2 regions of the Alteromonas sp. HB246098 genome follow, and region 1 is predicted to be linked to the other one. Evidence: riboswitches for the same ligand, from Rfam matches in the RefSeq annotation. Region 1 holds a riboswitch; the other holds the start of a gene.
What was found. A riboswitch is a leader RNA that binds a small molecule or an ion and turns the genes downstream of it on or off. The one in region 1 is predicted to bind thiamine pyrophosphate.

Region 1 (10,248 bases):
TAAACAGAAATTACTCTTCTCTAGTAGTTCGACGCTATTTTCTGATTCAATATTTGTGACGTTATCGTTTGCAGTTTTGCTCTCAAACAAGCATGTGCTTTGAAAGAATGCTTCGATAGGGTCATTTTCGAACCATCGCAGTGGGGTCGACAGCGTTAAATGAATGCTACCATTGGGCAAGTTAGGAATGAGTTTATGAATAAATCCGTTTCCCGAGCCTTCATAGCCTTGCAGCGTGGTGCTCAAAATCCATTGAGGGTTAGTCGCTATTATTCGGTTTACGACTTGCAGGGGCATTGAGGCGGCTTCATCAACCACAACAAGGTCAAATGTTGTATTTCTTTTGCTGTAAAGTAGTTCGCTGTCAGGAGGTACCCATTTTACAGAGCCTAAACACGCCCTTCGTGCGTCTACGGAACGCTGCTCTTTATTGATGGAGTCGGTATGATGAAACTGGTAATCTGTTTTGTTGGTGACGTCAAATTGATGAAGCTGAGACATTACGTTAACAACGTTTTCATGCTGCTCGCTAGTGAGCAGCACGTTTTTCCCTTTCCTTACTAAGCTGTCAATAAATATGCCTAACAAAGAAGATTTACCTCTTCCTCGCGGAGCAGTGACCAAAGCGTTCAACTTATTTAGCGAATAAGACTGGTACAATCGGCCATACGCGCATTCTTGCTCTTTAGAGAGGAATAACGAACCTCTATAAGAATTTTCTAATGAGGGCTTCGCAACTCGATAGGCTGCTAAATCCGGTAGCCTAGCTGTAGATTCAGTCAGTATCGCTATGTCAGCATTTGTACGCAGGCATTTAATAAAACGTGCCAGGTATCGGCTATGGGTGAGCGTAAAGCCTTCTGAGAGAAAAGAAACTGAAGCATTGCTGCTCCACTGTTCCAACGCAGGACAGATAAGCACTAAACACCCCTGGTGTTTTACTATGCCTGCCACTGCCATTGCATCACCAGGCTTAAAGGAATCCCTACAATCCAATGTCGCAATATCGTACTCGCTGCCTAGCACTTTTTTCCGTCTTTTTCCCTTCAACTCAGTACTAGTAAAGGTCGCTAGGCTCAAAGATTCAGTTTCATCAGCTGAAGTTTGAATTATGGATAATGCCGCTTCACAAAACGTATCATTACCTGAAATTACCAGCATTCTTCGGTGAACTAGGTAATTTATATCTGATAGGTGTGAGCTATCTTCGCAGTTATTTTTACTGTAGGGGGCAAGAAGCCATTCACGTAATTGATTTAGCGCCATGAATCAGTTTTTTCGGTATAATCTTACGCTATAGTAGCGATTTATTGTGAGGAATTCGAATGCGCTTTCTTTCTCGGCGTTTAGTTATGCCAAATGATCTTAATTACGCCAATTCTTTGTTCGGTGGCCGCGCGTTAGAATGGATAGACGAAGAGGCTGCCATTTGGGCAATCTGTCAGTTAGAGACCAATTGTTTAGTGACTAAGCATATTGGCGAAATTAGTTTTGAATCTCCGGCGATGCAAGGGGATATCGTAGAGTTTGGTCTGGAAACCAAGGCGGTAGGCCGGTCATCTATTACCGTAAGTTGTCTAGTGCGTAATAAGGCCACTAAAAAAACTATCTGCTTTGCAGATGACATCGTTTTCGTAAAGGTTGACCCAGATACTCGCCAACCAACAGCACACGGCAAAACGCTAGAAGGGTTAAAAGCACAGACTGACGATGAAGTTCGTCGTCTTAATATGAATATTAACGCTGAATAGCCTTAGGCTCTGCATGTCTTATATCATATAAAAATTATGACCTTAGCTTAATGTCTTATCTGCTTGACGGCGTGTATTGAACTGGTAGACTCCGTCGCAGATGTTGAGGTTACTATTTGAGTGGCTCAACACTATACCAAGGGGTGTCCGTTTTCGGTCTGAGATCCACGTAAGTGGGAACCCTTAAACCTGATCCGGATAATACCGGCGTAGGGATGGTTCACAGCATAGCCTTATCACCTGCCGTTAGACCCGGATCTTTTTTCTTCAATAAGAACAAGAGATCCCATGTATAAAACACTTTTCACACTATCATTGATAGCAAGTTCTGTTGCTGCCTATGCACAAGAATCTGCAGCGAACGACACGTCAAAAAACACGCCTTCTGATATTGAACGAGTCGTTGTATCTGGTGACTTTCGACAAACTACACTTGACCAGCTAAGTGCTAGCGCGACTATTTTAGACCAAGAGCGACTTCGCAGCAGGCAGCCAAGTCACATCGACAGTGTGTTAAACAGTATTCCAAACGTTAATTTTGCAGCGGGTGCTTCTCGTGGTCGCTTCGTGCAGATTCGCGGTATTGGCGAGCGTAGCCAGTTTGCTGAACCAATCAACCCTTCTGTAAGCTTTATTGTCGATGAGTTTGATTTTTCAGGCCTAGCTGCAGCAGGTATCATTTTTGATACCAAGCAACTAGAAGTCTATCGCGGACCTCAGGCTACGCTTTACGGCACAGGGGCACTCGCCGGAGCTGTTAAGCTTTCTAGTAATAACGTAGGTAGCGACGCGCCAGACTATGTAGAAGCGCGTATTGGTAACAAAGAAAGTTATCGTGTTGAAGGGGCAACGGGCGACGATATCAATTCCGATTGGGGATATCGCGTAGCGCTAGTTCATAACCGTAGCGATGGCTTTGTAGAAAATACATTCCTGGATAGAAGCGATACTAATAATATCGATGAGACCGCGTTGCGCTTTGCTGTTGAAGGCAACGTAGACGAACGAACCACACTTGCACTTACCTACCGCTGGTATGATATTGACAACGGCTACGATGCGTTTTCGCTTGATAACGACAACAAAACACTGTCTGACGAGCCAGGTTTTGACGAACACCAAACGCACGCTGTAAGTGCACGTTCTACAACAAATACTGCGGCGGGCGACTTCATCCTTATTGCCACTCATGCGTCTCATAACATCGCGTATGGCTACGATGAAGATTGGACATTCGATGGCTTCCACCCGTGGGGTTATACGTCTTTTGATGCGTACTACCGAGACGTTGAAACGCAAACCGGTGAGGTGCGTTTTGTGTCGTCTGACAGTGCCGCACTTTTCGACGGTATGACAGACTGGACCTTAGGCATATTTTATAAAAACACAGAAGAAAAGTTACTTCGTCAGTACACATACCTTGATAGTGACTTTGCCAGTGAATATACCCCAACGACTACTGCTATCTATGCTCAGACGGAAAGCCGTTTGAAGGACACCCTAGTGCTTGTAGCCGGGTTGAGAGTAGAAAACTATGACTTCGATTACGCCGATAACAACCAGCTTACACGCGCGTTTGACACCACCATGGTTGGCGGAAAAGTAGCGCTTCAGTATACGCAGGGTGATCACTTCTACTACGGTAGCATTTCACGCGGTTTTAAAGGCGCAGGCTTTAATCCCGACAGCCGAGTAAACGATAATCAACGTTTCTTTGACGAAGAATACAACTGGAACTATGAAGTGGGTGTAAAAGGCCCGTTGCTTACGCCTGATCTTGTTGCTCGTGCGGCAATTTTCTACATGGACAGGACAGATACGCAGGTAAGTGATTTTGACGTTATCACCCGTGATGACGGCACGGCAGGTTTTGTAGATATTATCGATAATGCTGATTTGGGTACAAACAAAGGGGCAGAGATTGAACTGAGTTGGTTTGCAAGCGATGCATGGCAGTTAGATGCAAGTGTTGGTTACCTAAGCGCTACATTTGAAGGGTATACACTAGCAGACGGTACTGAAGTATCTGAGCAAAGACAGGCTCAGTCACCTAAGTGGACCGCAAACCTTTACAGCGAGTACGCACTTACAGACACTATGATATGGCGCGTAGATGTAGACTATAAAAGCGAATACCGTTTTTCCGACGGCCATGATGTAACTGCACCAAGCACGACGCTGGTTAATTCAGAAATCGTAGTTTTACACGGTGAATGGCAGACCTCGCTGTGGATCCAAAATGCGTTTGACCGCGAGTATTACACTCGAGGTTTTGGTGGTTTCAGCAACGACCCTCGCGATGAGTATGCGTTTAACGAACCATATTACCAAATAGGTAACGGTCGCCAGTTTGGTATCACTGTTAAATACGCGTTCTAAAAAAAGGAAAAAGACATGCAAGTTATGGTTGAACTGTCGTTGTACCCTTTGGTAAACGAATATATACCTCCTATTCAAGACTTCATTGATAGGTTAAATAGTTATAGCGATATCACGGTGACAACATGTTCTACTAGTACCCAGATAACAGGGGATTACGCTGCAGTAATGAAAGTACTCGGCGATGAAATGCAGAGAACTCACGAAGAAGTGGGGCAGGCCATTTTCGTTGCTAAGTTTTTAAACTTCGATGCTATGCAAGCAAGAAAGTCATCTTAATGACGAACTTCTTTTCTGAGTTCACTTCACAAATTGCCGCTACTTCACTGTTAGAGTGGGTAGCGGTTGTACTCGCCATCGCCTATGTATTATTAGCAGCTAAACAAAATAGCTGGTGCTGGCTCTGTGCCTTTGTAAGCACAGCTATTTATACTTGGTTATTCTGGCAAGTGACCTTGCCATTTCAATCTGCGCTTAATTTCTTTTACATGATAATGGCAGGGTACGGGTATTATCAGTGGTCGAAAGGGGCGGAAGATGGCGAGGTTAAGCCCGTGCTTCATTGGCCGCTGTGGTTGCACACGCTCATTGTCCCAAGCATGTTATTACTCGCATGGGGTCTCTCTGAAGTGGCTGGTTCGCAATTTAATAGTGAGTACCTACTATTAGATGCAAGCATTAACTTATTGAGTGTGGTTACCACATTTATGGTGGCGCATAAAATTCTGCAAAACTGGGTTTACTGGTTTTTCATAAATTTAGCTTCGGCATATTTATACCTGCAGGTGGGCTACGCACTGTCTGCCTGCCTGTTCCTAGGTTACGTGGGCTTTACAGTATTTGGTTATTATCAATGGCTTGTGCAATATAAGAAACAAGGTGAACAGGTTGGATATCATAGCCACGCTGCAAAAGGCGCTTAATCTTAGCGAGAGTGCAGATGTTTCGGTACATCCTGCTGGCGCGGTAAACCGTGTTTATCGCGTTCAGGACCCAGCAAATAGCCTATTGAGTTTAAGTGAAGGTAACCCTCACATTACTGCCCATCAAAAGCTTGAAGATGTCCCTATCGATTTAGCGGTTAAGTGGCTGGGCGATGATGATTTCAGTGGTGTGGAACGCAAACATCAGTTTACTTTACAGCAACAATTATATGGCGTGGGGATAGCGCCGCAGCCAATCTGGCTAAGCGATGACGAAACCATCTGGGTAGAACAGTGGGAAAGTCATAGTGTAAGCGCAGGGCTTTCTTCAACTAGACCTCCTTCACACACGTTGGCTGAAACCCTCGCGCGTATTCATTCGTTGTCTATTACCGCAAGGCCATTAAACCTAGTTGCGAGATGGCAGCATTATTGTAACGCTGCAAAGCTTGATACGAGCAGTGACCTTTACTTGAGGGCGCGAGCATTTCAAAACAACGTAATCAAAAGTGAGCAAGACGATGAAGACTGCGTGTTGTGCCACAACGACTTGTTGATTAATCACCTATTGCTTGGTACCAACAGCACGATAAAAATCATTGATTGGGAGTATGCCGCAATGGGAAATCGTTACTTCGACTTAGCAAGCTGTTGCCTTATCAATAAACTTAACAAGAATGAAAGCGAAGAATTAGTTGCCCACTATGCAAATATCATGAATATTGACGAAGGCGATGCATTGGACAAGTTCAAGCTACATTCAGACATTGTTCATATAACAAACGACCTGTGGTTTGCCGCGCTTAATGCGAATAAAAGTAATTAGACGCAAAGCGTGAAGCGCTTTAGGCTTGCCTTTGCGTAAGGCTAGTTCAATGGTCAGCTTAAACAGGCATATTTGACGTTATTCGATTGAAAAAACAGCGTATTGCGTGTTAATTAAGCATGCAGTGCATGGTAGTGATAAAAAGGCTTTACCTTTTTAATGTCATCCGTATAATGCACAGCGCGCTAGGGGTGTAGTTCGAATTGGTAGAACAGCGGTCTCCAAAACCGATGGTTGGGGGTTCGAGTCCCTCCACCCCTGCCACTTTCTCTTCTTATGAAAAATCTAGCTCAAACATAAAAAATATCTCCTTATAAACTTCTCATTCAGTTTTTTCCACAAAATTATTCATCATACTTTTGATTCGCAATGCTTACCTTTAGTGTTTTATAACCTGGGTTTAAATACTCAAGAGCCTATGCGCCAGCTAATACCTGTAAAGTAAAAGGTGCCGGTGTTTGACGGACTTACGGTAGGTTTTCTTAAACTTTGTGTGCTTACTACATAGCGCACTTTAGGTAAAAGAATGCGATAGTTATTCATTCAGCTCAGCAACTTTAGTAAACTTGGGCAAATAACGGTTTATTTACTTTAGGTCTTTTACGCAATGTCTCTTACTTCATATCAGCAGGCGGTATTACAGGAAATGGGGATCCCAGTGTGGATCACTAAAGACGCCCATGCGAAGATGAAAAAGCAGGAAGGCTTAAAAGAAGGCAACGTCTCAGCACCAATGCATGGCACGGCTTCTAGTACATCGCCACAAACACCTTTTAGTCAAAACGGTCAAGAAAATAAGCCGCCATCAACGCCAATCTCTCAAGAAGAAAAACAGTCACGCCTTGCCCAATTAAGGGCAAATGTAGGCAGTGGAGCAAAAGATAAATCTAAGCTTAAAGTTGCTGTTTCAGACGTAACGCCTACTCGTCGTGCGCTAACAAATGAGGCAGCTGATAAAAATGTCGCTAATAAATTAGAAGTTGCGCAAAGCGAAGTAAAAGGGCCCGCATCGCCAGAAGGTATTCCGTTAAGTGCTGAGCAGAGAGCGAAGTCACAACAATGGCTAAAAGACTTACAGCTAGCCTGTGTTCAGTTAGGTATTCCTTCTTATTGGTCTAGCACAGTTATGATTGGTCGTACGCTATCTGTAAACGAATCAGCCATTGTATTGCCAGCCGCACCGCTTAAACTCACCACCGAGCAAAAAAGGGCGCTTTGGGCACAGCTTGTTAGCGCGGGGAAAGCGTTAAACAACGCTTCCGTTTCGCCCCAATAGTCTAAACCTATGAAGTTAGTCATCGTAACGCCTGAAAGCTTTGATAAGCATATTGAAAGTGCACATGTTATCCATCAGCACTCACAAGTCGTACCTTGGAAGTTAAGCACCTTTGCGGATTGCTTTACTAAACCCTATTACGGAGTGTTTGCCTTTGAAGGTGACGAGGTAATCGGCTATGCCATTATGCTTGAAGTTGTTGATGAAGCAACGCTAATGGATATTGCTGTAGATAAAAAAGCTAGAGGCAATGGAGTAGGGCGGGCTTTAGTTGATTTTGTCGTTGAAATGTCGGTGAAAAATGGCATGGGTGAAATCTGGCTAGAAGTACGTGAAAGCAATTACGCAGCTATTTCTCTGTACGAAAGTTCAGGTTTTGAACATATCGAAACTCGTAAAAACTATTACACCGTAGAAAGTAGCGATAACGACAAAAGCGGTATTAATGGAAATATCGCACAAAAAGAAAACGCTAAAATCATGAAGTGGGCAAACCCAAACCTTATCTAGTCTATGGCTCCACCGGTAGCCATATACGTTTCACGCATATTAAAGCACTATCCGAACTCAGCATGCGCTTTCCAGCGCATAGCCATGCGTGTTTAAATTGCATCATGTTCTCTTCACCCAAGGTAGAATTAGCATGGCCAAAGTGCTCAACAAGGCAATAGTCTCGTCTAAACGATTTGCCATAAATGTGGTTACCTATAAAGAAGGGCATCGTGTGTTAGAGCATAACGACCCTATGGGAAGCGGGCGTTATTTCAAATTTAACGTGGTGCTAAAAAAGCCAAAGCTGGGGGGGCAGTTTTGGGCGGAGAAAGTCATTTTTAGTCTATTCAACCGTATTTACTTCTTTCGACCTGACAAATATATGCACAGTGTCAGTAAAATAGAGAAGGGAGAGCGTAAGCTACTCTCCATTGCCTTATACCTGTGAGGCAAATTTATATACCGTGACGAAAGCCCCGTATAGCAAAGTTTCCATAGGTGTTTAAAAAGTTGACCATTTGGTCGATAAATTGTCGTCATTCTACGGTAGGCAAGGTTTCAATTCGCCGCCAATTCACTTATATTTGCGCCCTTACAATTCCCTGCCCACATTCATCTTACTCGGCGGTGGATACTTCTCTTAAAGCAGTTCGTGTAATTGGATTTTTTAAAACGCATGTCTTCAATATCGTTGGCGGAAAAAGAGCAATCAAAAGGTATTAAAATGCTTTTGGTTGCGGTGTTGTGTTTAGGACTTAACTGGCCAGGTATGAAGTTAGGGCTAGAGATTGTAGGGCCTGTCTGGATGGTGTGCCTGCGTTTTTTGTTAAGTCTTCCTGTACTTGCGTTGTTTGTATTAATCACCAAAAAGCGTCTTCCTGTGCTAAACCGTAAAGATCGCTCGGTGGTGTTTGTTGTCGCGTTTTTCCAGTTTATCCTATCGATGGGGCTTATTACCGTTTCCCTGCAGTTTATCCCTGCAGGCACGGCCAGTATTCTCATTTACACCACACCACTTTGGATGCTGCTTATCGACACGCTATGGTATCGACAGCGCCCGCCCTCTAAACGATTAATTCTTACCGGCATTTCTACTATTGGTTGCGCAATGATCCTATTCGCCTCGGGGCAACCGGGAGCATGGCTCCCCCTGTTTGGGATGCTGTTAGCGTCTGCATTGTGGGCGATCGCTATTCGTCGGGTGTCTTTTCATAAATGGAAAGGTAGCGTTATTGAAGCTGTCTTCTGGCAATTCACCATTGCTGGTTTTGCCATGCTTGCTATTGCTCTCATAGTAGAGCCAACACCTAACTTTGGGGCTTACGATATAAGCGATTGGTTACTACTGGCGTACATTGGTCCAGTGGCAACGGGTCTCGGCTTTGGTCTTATGGTAGCGGCAGGGCCTAAATTACCCCCGGATAAAATCGTGCTTATTAGTACACTTACGCCGATAGTGGGCTATGTAAGCTCTGTGATATTGCTTAAAGAAACGCTGCTGCCTATGGTTATGGCCGGTGCAATATTGATGATAGCCGCGCTAATCGTAAACGGCCTTTCACCAAGTATGCTTAAGAAAATACTAGGCAAAGGACGCACAAAGTAATCGCTGTTTAAAGAGTTAAGCGAGGTTGTATAAAGTCTAAAAATGCAGAGATGCGAGACGATACGGCGCTATTTTTGTAGTACACCGCTTGCACCGATTCTCTGCGATTTGGGCTGATTATATCGTCGTTAAATAGCGCTATGAGTCTTCCCTCGCTAATATCCCTGTGAACCATAAAGTGTGAAAGTAAAGCTATACCTTGCCCTGCAATGCATAGTTGTCGAATGGTTTCACCGCTTGACGCATGAAGGCTGTATTGCAAGTTGATATCTTGCTTAAGTGGCCACTTATTCAAATTTGGTGAGTCGCTAAAACCAATCAGTTTGTGGTTACTCAATGAACTCGCGTTACCGCCACCTTCAGGTAAAGGATACTTTTCAAGGTACTGCGGACTTGCCACAATATGCAGCTTACTTTTTCCTAAACGTCTGGCATGTAAGTTAGAGTCGCTTAAATCACCAATACGTATTGCGATATCGGTTTTGTGTTCTAACAGGTCGATAATGCTGTCGTGACTGGTGATATCGAGCGTTATGTCAGGAAATGCTTCTCGAAATTCACCCACTAACGGCGCTAGCTGATGGAATACAAACGGGCTCGCAGCATCAACCCGAAGTTTTCCAGAAGGGGCGCGCTTTAATAGCCGTAATGCTTCTTCACCTTTTTCTAATATATTTAGCCCGTCTCTGGCATATTGCAGGAAAAGCTCACCTTCTTCTGTTAGTTCCAACCGTCTGGTAGTGCGATTCAATAAGGTTACATCTAAGCCATCTTCAAGGCGGGTAACCGCTCTACTCACTTTTGCAACCTGCTGATTGAGTAGATTGGCAGCACTGGAAAAACTACCTGTATCCACAACGGTTAGGAACGCTTCTAAATCTTCAGTTTTTGATGAGACTGGCATCGCACACCTTATATTTTCAAATATCGCAAAAGTATTTTGTCATTAGTGCTGTTTTTTGCAAATAAATTTATCGTCAAACTGTACGCACTTT
Region 2 (10,248 bases), on a different contig from region 1:
GGGTGCACCTAACGGCATAACAGCAGCGCAGCCTACTTCTTCTAGGCGTTTACACAAAACGGGATCTGCGCCACAGTAAGGCAGTACGTTAAACCCTTTTTTTACCAAAGTTTCGGCGGCCTGAAGAGTTTCGATTGGGTCGGGCAGCAGGTAGCGCTGGTCGGGATGAATTTCCAACTTTATCCATGGGCTACCTAGCGCTTCATAAGAAAGTTCTGCGGCAAATATCGCTTCTTGGGCATTTTTAGCCCCCGATGTGTTAGGCAGCAGGGTAACTCCTAACTCTCGAAGTGCCTTTAGCGTTTCGTCTTGCCCGCTATTACTCGCCACGCGCTTCATTGCTAGGGTAACAATGTTACTTTGTGCAGCGGCCACTGCGTCTTTCATAGTGATGGCGTTGCTGAACTTTCCTGTACCGGTTAAAAGACGTGATGAAAAAGTGTGGTTTGCAAGCGTTAGCATATTAGCCTCCTGCAACTAGGGTGAAGATATCAACGGTGTCGTTGTCTTTAAGATAAGTGGTCGACCATTCTTTTTTACTCACTATGGCCGCATTTCTAGCAATGGCGGTACCGTCGTCATTCAGTTGTTTAAGGGCAATTAACTCGCTAAGCGATATGGGCGATATCACGTTCATAGGTTGATTGTTTACGTTTACTTTAATTTGCGTCATTGCAAACCTCGCAAGTAGAAGAGGGGGGTAATTCAAAGCTTTGTAGCGAACCTAGGCCTGCATTCCCAGTTAGGTAGTGCCCCCACTTAATGTCGGCTTGGAAACCTTTTGCTAAAAACAACAAAGCTTGTGTTGCCTGATGGCAAGCGGCCATACCAACAACAGGGCCAAGTACGCCTTTGCTCAAACAGTCTTCACGCACGGACACCTTATTTACTAGGCACTCGTAACAACCGCAGGAGTTCGAATTTTGCGGCAAATTAAGTGCTTGCCATGTAAGGCCGCTGGCGGCCGCAATAAAAAGCGGAATAGAGGCGCGATAGGTGGCCGCATTGATCTGCCGTCTTACCGTAATGTTGTCGGTGCAATCCAGTACACAGGTGGCAGATGAAATTAAGGTTGGTAAGTTATTACTATCAGCAAACTTGCTTTTAAAATGAATGTTTAAGTTAGAGTTAACTTTGCGAAGTTCGTTATACAGCGACTTGGCTTTAAGTTCACCTAAGTGCATTTCGTTGTAGCTAACCTGGCGCTGTAAGTTGCTGATATCGACAGTGTCACCGTCTATCAAGGTAATATTGCCAACACCTGCGCCAGCTAAATAGCGGGCTGTTAAGCTTCCTAGGCCGCCTAACCCAACAACCACAGCGTGTGCGTTTGCTAAATTAAGCTGGCCGTCTTGGTCGATACAGTCGAGCAAGAGCTGCCTGCTGTAACGCTGTATGTCCTGATGCTCAAGCAAAACCCGCCTCCTGTGCCAGCGCTTGGTATGCTTGCAGCGGATGCTCCGCATGAGTGATGGCACTCACCACGGCAATACCGTCAACCTTGGTTTTAGCCACGTCACTTATACGCGATAAGTTAATACCGCCAATGGCAACGGTGGGTATGCCTTCGCACAGCTTCACATATTTTGCCAAGCGCTCTACACCCTGGGGTTTAGATGGCATGTCTTTAGTATTGGTTGGAAAGATATGGCCAAGGGCAATGTAAGAAGGCTTCAGTGCGCGAACCCGCTGAATCTCAGCGAATCCATGAGTTGAAATGCCCAGTCTTAGTCCGGCACTGCGAATAGCGTTTAAATCTGCAGTGTCGAGATCTTCTTGACCTAGATGTACGCCATAAGCCCCAAGCTCTATGGCTAACTCCCAATAGTCGTTAATAAATAACTGACAGTTGGTGTGTTCCACTAACTCAATGGCCTCTTTTATCTGTTGGCGAATGTCTTGTTGTGACCCTTCCTTCACCCTTAGCTGAATGATTTTTACGCCCGTTGGCCAAAGCCTCGCTATCCACTGAACGCTATCTACTACGGGGTATATGCCTAGGTTCGTATGAGTGAGTGTAGGGAAGTGGGCTATACTACCTTGCGCACTTTCTGAGGGGAGGTCGCTGTTCGACAAATTTTCTAGGCATAAATCTTTATTGTAAAAAACAGCGCTACCTTGGTGAAAATTTACCTTTGGAAAACTTGCGGCGTGTGTGGGGAAACCGTTAGTTCGTGGGAAGTACGTGGGCAAATCAGCCCCATTATTATGCGCCTTAGCGCCGTCCGTATCAGGCTCGCAAAGGGTCTTTCGCCTTACTTCACACACATAGGCATTTGCTAGGGTGAGCGCATCTTCAATGCAATAGTCGTTAACAAGAAAAGCCGCAATCGCACTTGCTAACATGCAGCCAGTACCCCGAAGTTTACCGTTGTTGGTTATCGGTTGACTAAAGTGAAGGGTGTGCGAGGCGCAAACAAAGGTGTCATATACCTGAGTTTGCCACGCGGCGTGGCCGCCTTTAACGTAAACACTCTTTGCCCCTTTTCCAATAAGCCGGTTTATTGCTGACGCTAAGCTGGTATCGTCGTTTACCGTCAAATTAGACAGCCAAGTGAGCTCGTCAATATTTGGGGTAACCAAATCAACCGTGTTCAGCAACTCGTCAACAACGCTTTCGCTTAAGTCGCTTAACATACCGCCAGATGAAGAAGCCTGCACAGGGTCCCATATCACAAACGGGCGAGGCTTTATTAACGACTGAATACGTGCGCAAAGTAAAAGTGCTTGCTCATCGTTTGCGATAGCGCCAATTTTAATAGCGCGTGGCGGCGTATCTTCGTAAAGCACTTGCCACTGCTGGTTTAACGCAGATGCACTCATACTGTCTTTACTAAGCAGTTGCTGGTTTGATTGCGCAGTAATTTGTGTGGTGAGCACGCAGGCATGAGCGCTTAAATCGGCAAGCGTGATAGCGTCGCGGGTTATACCCGCGCCACCACTTGAGTCAACGCCGCCTATGCACCATACCACCGGCAACCTAACGCTAGGCGGCTCTAGTACGGGTTTGGTTAGGTGGCTGTTTATCATGGCAACTCAACCTTGCTATCGGCAGTGTGATAAAGCTGAGCACCCGACTGATTAAACGCATCAGCCATGTCTTTCATGCCTTTTTCTTTTTCAAATTCTTGCTGCTCTGCTTGCTTAGCGACATCACGTACTTCTTGAGAAATTTTCATGCTGCAGAATTTTGGGCCGCACATAGAGCAAAAGTGCGCAACTTTGCCAGAGGCCTGCGGCAAGGTTTCATCGTGATAAGCGCGAGCAGTATGAGGGTCTAATGCTAGGTTAAACTGATCTTCCCATCTAAACTCGAAGCGCGCTTTCGACATAGCATTGTCGCGTATTTGCGCGCCGGGGTGGCCCTTCGCCAGGTCGGCAGCGTGCGCCGCTATTTTGTACGTGATAAGCCCCTGTTTAACGTCTTCTTTGTTAGGTAAACCCAAATGCTCTTTAGGCGTTACGTAGCACAGCATTGCGCATCCGTACCAACCAATCATGGCGGCGCCAATACCTGAGGTAAAGTGATCGTAGCCAGGTGCAATGTCTGTGGTAAGCGGGCCAAGGGTATAAAACGGCGCTTCGTGACAGTGCTTAAGCTGCTCTTCCATGTTCGCTTTAATCATGTGCATTGGCACATGCCCTGGGCCTTCAATCATTACCTGAACATCGTATTCCCAAGCTATTTTGGTCAGCTCACCAAGGGTACGTAACTCAGAGAATTGCGCATCGTCGTTGGCATCGGCCACGCTACCAGGGCGCAAGCCATCACCTAGCGACAATGCTACATCGTATTTCGCGCAAATTTCGCAAATATCGTGGAAGTGTTCGTACAAAAAGCTTTGCTGGTGGTGACTCAAACACCACTTCGCCATGATTGAACCACCGCGCGATACAATGCCAGTAACTCGCTTTGCGGTAAGGTGAACGTATTCAAGCAACACGCCTGCGTGAATGGTGAAGTAATCCACACCTTGCTCAGCTTGTTCGATAAGCGTGTCTTTAAACATCTCCCAGGTTAAATCTTCGGCTACGCCATTCACTTTTTCTAGCGCTTGGTAAATTGGAACGGTGCCAAGAGGTACCGGGCTATTTCGCAGCAGCCACTCGCGGGTTTCGTGAATATTTCTACCGGTAGATAAGTCCATGATGGTATCGGCGCCCCAGCGCGTTGACCACACCAGCTTTTCTACCTCTTCTTCGATTGACGAGGTAACTGCCGAATTACCAATATTCGCGTTAATTTTCACCAAGAAGTTGCGGCCGATAATCATTGGCTCTAGTTCGGGGTGATTAATATTACATGGAATGATGGCGCGGCCTGCGGCCACTTCTTGGCGAACAAATTCAGGCGTGATGGTATCGGGCAAATTCGCGCCAAAGTGCTCTCCTTTATGCTGCTGCGTTAGCTCCGCATCTTTAATGGCTTGACGGCCCATGTTTTCACGAATGGCAATGTATTCCATTTCAGGGGTAACAATGCCTTGTCTTGCGTAGTGAAGCTGGGTGACGTTCTTGCCCGCTTTCGCTTTTAACGGTTTGCGGCTGCGGATAAAGCGAAAATCTTCAGTAAAGATGTCGTTTTCACGCTCTTTCGCGAAGCTTGATGAAACGCCTTCAAGCTCAACGGTATCGCTGCGCTCTTCAATCCACTTTTGGCGAAGTGGGCTTAAGCCTTTGTGAACATCAATATTTTCTAGCGGGTCGCCGTAGGGCCCTGAGGTGTCATACACCGGAATAGGTGGGTTTGGCTCTAAGATAGGGTTTTCTTCGGTGCCACCGACTAGGCTGTCATGCTGGTGGATAAGGCGCATGGCCACTCGGATATCGTCGCGGCTGCCACACTCGTAGTGGCGCGTTGAATTGGGGTAAGCTTCGCCCGCTAGTTCATTAATGAATTGCTGAGCTTGTTGGCGTTGTTCGCGTCTGTTCGACATAGCATTTTACCTTGTAAATTTAGGTTCTAAAAATGCTTGTCAGGAGTGAAGGAGAATACAGTGTGTAAGTGTTTGAAGGGCGGAACCTTCTACTGTAGCGAGGTTGAAAGTAAAGAAACTAAGAATGAGCCCGTTACTGTTTACTGTCGTTTGTTCTTAAGGCCTTAAGCAATTTACTTTGAGTTAGAAATGGCATCATTGAAATTTGATGCTTTATCTCAAAGTTAACGCTCTGTGCCCGTTATGAAAGTGACAAACAAACCACTAAGTAATCTAACCTTGCTTCACAATGCCAAACTGTTGCTTAACATAGTGCACATTGTATTTTCTTGTTCCCTTCGCAGGTACTAGCCTGATCAGGTTCTACGGATCCCACTTTCGCGGTCTCAGCTTACTGGGTTACCAGTGAAGCACTCCGACAAGTTGTTTGTTTCAATTAGCGCTGTTTGCTGTTGAAACAGCGCTAATCGAGAATTCCCTTTTACTATATCTTCAACTTTAGTTGGATTACAAGTACTACCAGAAAGCTAAACGAATATTCATTTAGCTAGCTAGTTGCTGTCCTTCTTTGTAAAGCTGAAGGGCGGTGGCTGTGTCTTGCTTGCGTTCACTAATGGCAGATAGCAGCAATAAGTCTTCTTTGCGCGACTCCATTTTGGTAGCTTTTAGCAAGGCTTTTTCAGCTAACACATCATCGCCCGAGTTGAACGCCACTTGGCCTAGCGTGGAATAAAGCTCAACGTTTTCTTCGTCTTGCTTTATCCAGCTTTCAAGTAAACGTAACGATGGTGATGCATTAGGAATATTAAGCTGCGTGAACAGCGGGAATAGCGTGCTGTTCGGCCCGCGTTTTTGCCATTCAACTAACAAATCTTGAGCGTCGGCATGCATACCTTGGTCAAGAAGCTGTTGAATGTAGGCAGCACGATAGGCGTCGTCGTGACGTAATTTACGAGGCAGGGTGTCCCAGTATGATTTAAGCTCAACGGCACCTTGCTTACTGGCAATTTCTGCAAACTTACCTTTAGCAATACGCTGGCTCCACGTGGTGTAGTCAGCTTTAGGCAAGGCTTTACGCCAACCCGATAGATTCTCTTGAAGCACCTGCCACTTACCTAACTTGGCAAGAATTTGCGCTTTTAGCTGCACAACCTGCTTGTTGTCACGATCTTGCTCGTCTAGTTCGTTAAGCTTTTCGAGTGCCGCCTCGAACTTTTCTTCAGCCACATCAATGCGTGCATGCATTACCGTTGCGGCTACTTTCGCTTTCGGAAAGTCAGTGGCCTGAACCAGAAAATAACGGGCTTTAGCTAGGTCGTCGTTGGCAAACGCAATCTGCGCTGAAGCCAAATAGTTTACGCCTTCAAAATCACCATTGGTGGTTTTGCCTAATGCTTTTTGTGCCGAATCAAAATCACCTGCGGCCATGGCGTGCAAGCCATCGTAAAATGCGCGCTTGCGCTTGCGTTCACCTAAAGTGCCGAACCATTTATGTGAGCCTGTAATTAAGCTTAACGCCCACAAAACAAAACGGGATAACACATACCAGGCAATAACGGCACCAATGACCAAAATACAAAAGCTGATCACGGTCATTTCAATAGCTGTACTGCCTAGAGAAATAAGTACGTAACCTTTATCGCCAAGTATCATTGGACCAACAATAAGCGCAACAACGAATGCGGCTAATACCGCAAGGGCAATAGCTAACCATTTCATAGTGCACTTGCTCCTTGTCCAAACACCTGCTTAACACGGCTATCCAGTAAACGCTCTAGCGGTTTTTGTGACGCTAGCTCTGTAGGAATTGGGCGTGAAATATCGGTGGCAATCAGGTTTTGTAGTGCATCAACAAAGCCGGTTACCTGACTTTTCTCGGTGTCGTATTTTTCAATAAGCAGCGTTTGTGCATATTGAAGCGATTGACTGTAAAGCCCCGCATCGCCTTGAAGCGCGGCAGTTTGAGCGTGCATAAGCTGCAGACGAAGCTGCTCTTTTGCCAAGAACTGTGCTTCTAATGACAGTACTGGCTCAACCGGGCCTTCAATAGTTTTAACGGTAAGAAAATCATTTACCAACGAACGCCACACCTTCGCAAGGTTGTCCTGCCAGTCGTCAGCCGACTCTGACAAGGTGGTGTCTTCTGCGTTAGCATCTTCAGGCTTTTCGAAGGTATCCAATGGCAACTTATCGATTTGCGCAATCATGCCAGTAAGGGCAAGCGCTACTGAGCTTTGCGATACAGGGTTTAGCTGCTGTAGCGTTTGAATATCTTCAGCTAGGTTAGCGCGAACGGGTAGTACCGACGGGTCAGCCAAAGACTTTAAGCGCTTATCTGCATTGACCAATAGCAAAATTGCTGTGCGAACATCGTTTTCCAGCCAAAGCTTTCTACCCGCCATACGAACTAAATAGTCAGCTTCTGCAATTAGCCAGTCAGCTGGGCGGCGACCTTCCATATTGTTAAGCTGTTGAAGGGTAGACTCGGCCTGTAGGCTAAGTTTCTCGTTCTCAGACTTAAGTTTATCTACCGTATCTTGTAAGGCTTTATTCGTTCGCGACACGTCTTCTAGCGACGCTAAGATGTCGCTACGTTCTCGTTCTATATTGTTTAACTTTGCCGTGTTGCTTTGCTGTGTGTTGGCGGAATCTGCGCTAGCTGACTGTTGCTGCATATAATACCAATAGCCCGCGCCAGCCATGCCTATTACGGCTAAGAACAAAATGATTACAACGAACCATAGCAGGCCATTGCCTGATGATTTCTTTTTCTTAGCTCCAGATTCAGTCGATTCACTCTGCGTGGCAGAAGACTCAATTACTTCTTTTTCAGCTTCCACTTTTACGAGTTCCTCTTTTTGTGGGCTATTTTCATTATTGTTGGCCATTCAATACTCCCAGTTATCCTTTACCCAGGCGATGAGTGCCTGATCGGTGGCTCGCTGACAAACCGCTACCTCTTTAACACCTTTACTGTTAAGGGTTTGGGCGACTCGGTCACTCACTGTTAACCATTTAAAGGCTAACAAAGCGTTACCAAATTGTTCTATCAGTTGCAGTGCCATTGCTTCGCTTGTAGCGATAATGCCGCTAACTTCGCCCATTTTCCAACGTTTTGTGTAAACTGGGCGTGTAAGTTGCTCCCTTTTATAAACGCAAAAGCTATTTACTAAAATACCTTTTTCGTCTAATCCTTTTGCTATGGCTTCTCGTCCACCTTCACCTTTAATAATAACGACATGCTTACAGTTTGCCTCATTAAGCTGATGCATTGCCAGTATACCTTCGGATGTATGGACCTTTGGAGTAACAACGTTCGCCGAAGAAAACGTTTCAAGGCCTGCCTGCAGTTTGCGCGCAGTGGCATCGCCAACAGCAATAATTAAAGGGAGTGGGGAGGCTATGTCACGCAGCCCCGAAATAACACTATTCACAGCGTATACGCTGGTAACAATAATTGCGTTTACTGTATTTGAAGCTAAATATTCTGCTGCGGCTTTTCGTTCAGACGAGATATCAATAATGTCAGAGGTGGCTACCCCTACCGCTTTAATGCCCGCTTGCTCGAAAGCCGAAGCACTCGCTTTTAATTTTGGCAGTGGGCGCGTGAACAGAAGCATATTATCGAACTCTCATCCTTTTAAGTTTGCTGCGCATTTCTATGTGCGCAGAAATGCGCGCTTCTTTTACGTATAACTTAGTTATAAAGTGCTTTAAGAATTTCCCCGGCACCTTGCTCTAATAGCGCTTCTGCTACTTCAATACCTATGTCTGCGGCTTTTTCGCGTGACGCAGTAGCAGACGCAAACAGCAGCTCAGAGCCATCTGGTCTTCCAACCATACCAGTTAAGGTTAGTACGTCGCCGTCTAGGGTAGCAAAACTACCAATAGGTACTTGGCAGCCGCCTTCCAATCTCTCATTCATGGCGCGCTCTGCGGTAACACGGGTATTGGTATCGGTATGATTTAACGCTTGTAGCAAGTTAATTAGCTCTTCGTCGTTGTTACGGCATTCAATACCTACTGCACCTTGGCCTACAGCCGGCAGCGAAATGTCGGCAGGCAACGGCATACGAATACGAGATTCCATTTCAAGACGAATAAGGCCAGCGGAAGCTAGGATAATGGCGTCGTATTCACCCGCATCTAGCTTTGCTAATCGCGTGTTCACATTACCGCGTAAATCTTTAATGATGAGATCTGGACGATATTTGCGAATTTGGCACTGTCTGCGAAGGCTAGATGTGCCGACAACTGCACCTTGTGGCAACGCATCTAGGCTATCGTGGTCATTAGAAACAAAGGCATCAAACGGGTTTTCGCGTTCACAAATAGCGTGTAAACCAAAACCTTCAGGAAACTCTACTGGGACGTCTTTCATTGAGTGAACCGCGATATCAGCACGGCCTTCCAACATGGCTATTTCAAGTTCTTTAATGAACAGTCCTTTACCGCCAATTTTCGCCAATGGCGTATCTAAAATTTTATCGCCCTGCGTACTCATAGGCACAAGCTCAACGGTCATTGATGGATAGTGCTCCATTAATTTTGCCTTCACATACTCTGCTTGCCAAAGCGCTAGCGCGCTTTTTCTAGTAGCAATTCGAACGGTGCGGGTAGTGTTGAGGTGACTCATGGCTATTCCAAACTCTGTAAAAAAAGAAACTTAAACGCTGTAACACAACGTTATACGAGATACTTCGTAGTATACGCATTTTCTGGGTTAATGTTTGAAATTAGGCGCAGTTTTCTACTTGGTTTTTGTGCAAATATACGTCTATGCTGTAGTTGGACGAAGTGTCTGCTTATAAATTTGGGGAGTAGAGTTGTTAGATGGACAACACGCCAATTGGACAATTACTAAGAAACGCGCAACAAGACGAAGCTGAAGTAAAAAGACGCAAACTGACGTTGTATTTCATTTCCTATGTTGGTGGCACCATAATCGCATTTATGGCATGGCTCAATTTTGGTACCAATAACCCATTGTTGGTTAGTGTATTAGCTACATCTGCCACCGTTATTTACCTCAACGTTGCGCTTTCACATATTTTCCCGAAAAGTGATGTGTTTTATTATTTCGCAGGGCTTATTGTTCTTTTTACCATCAATGCCTTGGTTTATACCGGCGGGCTGAACAACACGGGCTTGTACTTCATATTTCCACTACTTTTTATTCAAATAATAGTGGTGCGATTTAAACCCGCTATGCTCTATGTTGCAGTCACCATAGGGTTGTCGATTTATATGCTGTATAACCAAGACGCTATTGTTGCAAAATACCCTGATGAGCATGTTTCACGATTTTTAA

Region 2: another riboswitch for thiamine pyrophosphate. It lies ahead of thiC (phosphomethylpyrimidine synthase ThiC); the one in region 1 lies ahead of ACYTPF_RS04445 (TonB-dependent receptor).

What each region holds. Positions count from the first base shown of each region.
Region 1 is NZ_JBTZUG010000001.1:1,030,670-1,040,917, reverse strand. Features, by position in the region: gene ACYTPF_RS04455 (GNAT family N-acetyltransferase) at 1-1,266, opposite strand, end outside; gene ACYTPF_RS04450 (acyl-CoA thioesterase) at 1,326-1,751, shown strand; TPP riboswitch at 1,881-1,984, shown strand; gene ACYTPF_RS04445 (TonB-dependent receptor) at 2,040-4,130, shown strand; gene ACYTPF_RS04440 (YkoF family thiamine/hydroxymethylpyrimidine-binding protein) at 4,146-4,409, shown strand; gene pnuC (nicotinamide riboside transporter PnuC) at 4,409-5,053, shown strand; gene ACYTPF_RS04430 (phosphotransferase) at 5,019-5,879, shown strand; tRNA gene ACYTPF_RS04425 (tRNA-Trp) at 6,067-6,143, shown strand; gene ACYTPF_RS04420 (alanine acetyltransferase) at 6,487-7,155, shown strand; gene rimI (ribosomal protein S18-alanine N-acetyltransferase) at 7,165-7,665, shown strand; gene ACYTPF_RS04410 (2OG-Fe(II) oxygenase) at 7,799-8,095, shown strand; gene ACYTPF_RS04405 (DMT family transporter) at 8,324-9,253, shown strand; gene ACYTPF_RS04400 (LysR family transcriptional regulator) at 9,261-10,157, opposite strand.
Region 2 is NZ_JBTZUG010000006.1:75,211-85,458, forward strand. Features, by position in the region: gene ACYTPF_RS13625 (thiazole synthase) at 1-462, opposite strand, end outside; gene thiS (sulfur carrier protein ThiS) at 464-673, opposite strand; gene ACYTPF_RS13635 (HesA/MoeB/ThiF family protein) at 660-1,415, opposite strand; gene thiE (thiamine phosphate synthase) at 1,408-3,030, opposite strand; gene thiC (phosphomethylpyrimidine synthase ThiC) at 3,027-4,937, opposite strand; TPP riboswitch at 5,254-5,365, opposite strand; gene ACYTPF_RS13650 (heme biosynthesis HemY N-terminal domain-containing protein) at 5,481-6,656, opposite strand; gene ACYTPF_RS13655 (uroporphyrinogen-III C-methyltransferase) at 6,653-7,825, opposite strand; gene ACYTPF_RS13660 (uroporphyrinogen-III synthase) at 7,826-8,557, opposite strand; gene hemC (hydroxymethylbilane synthase) at 8,635-9,573, opposite strand; gene ACYTPF_RS13670 (GGDEF domain-containing protein) at 9,771-10,248, shown strand, end outside.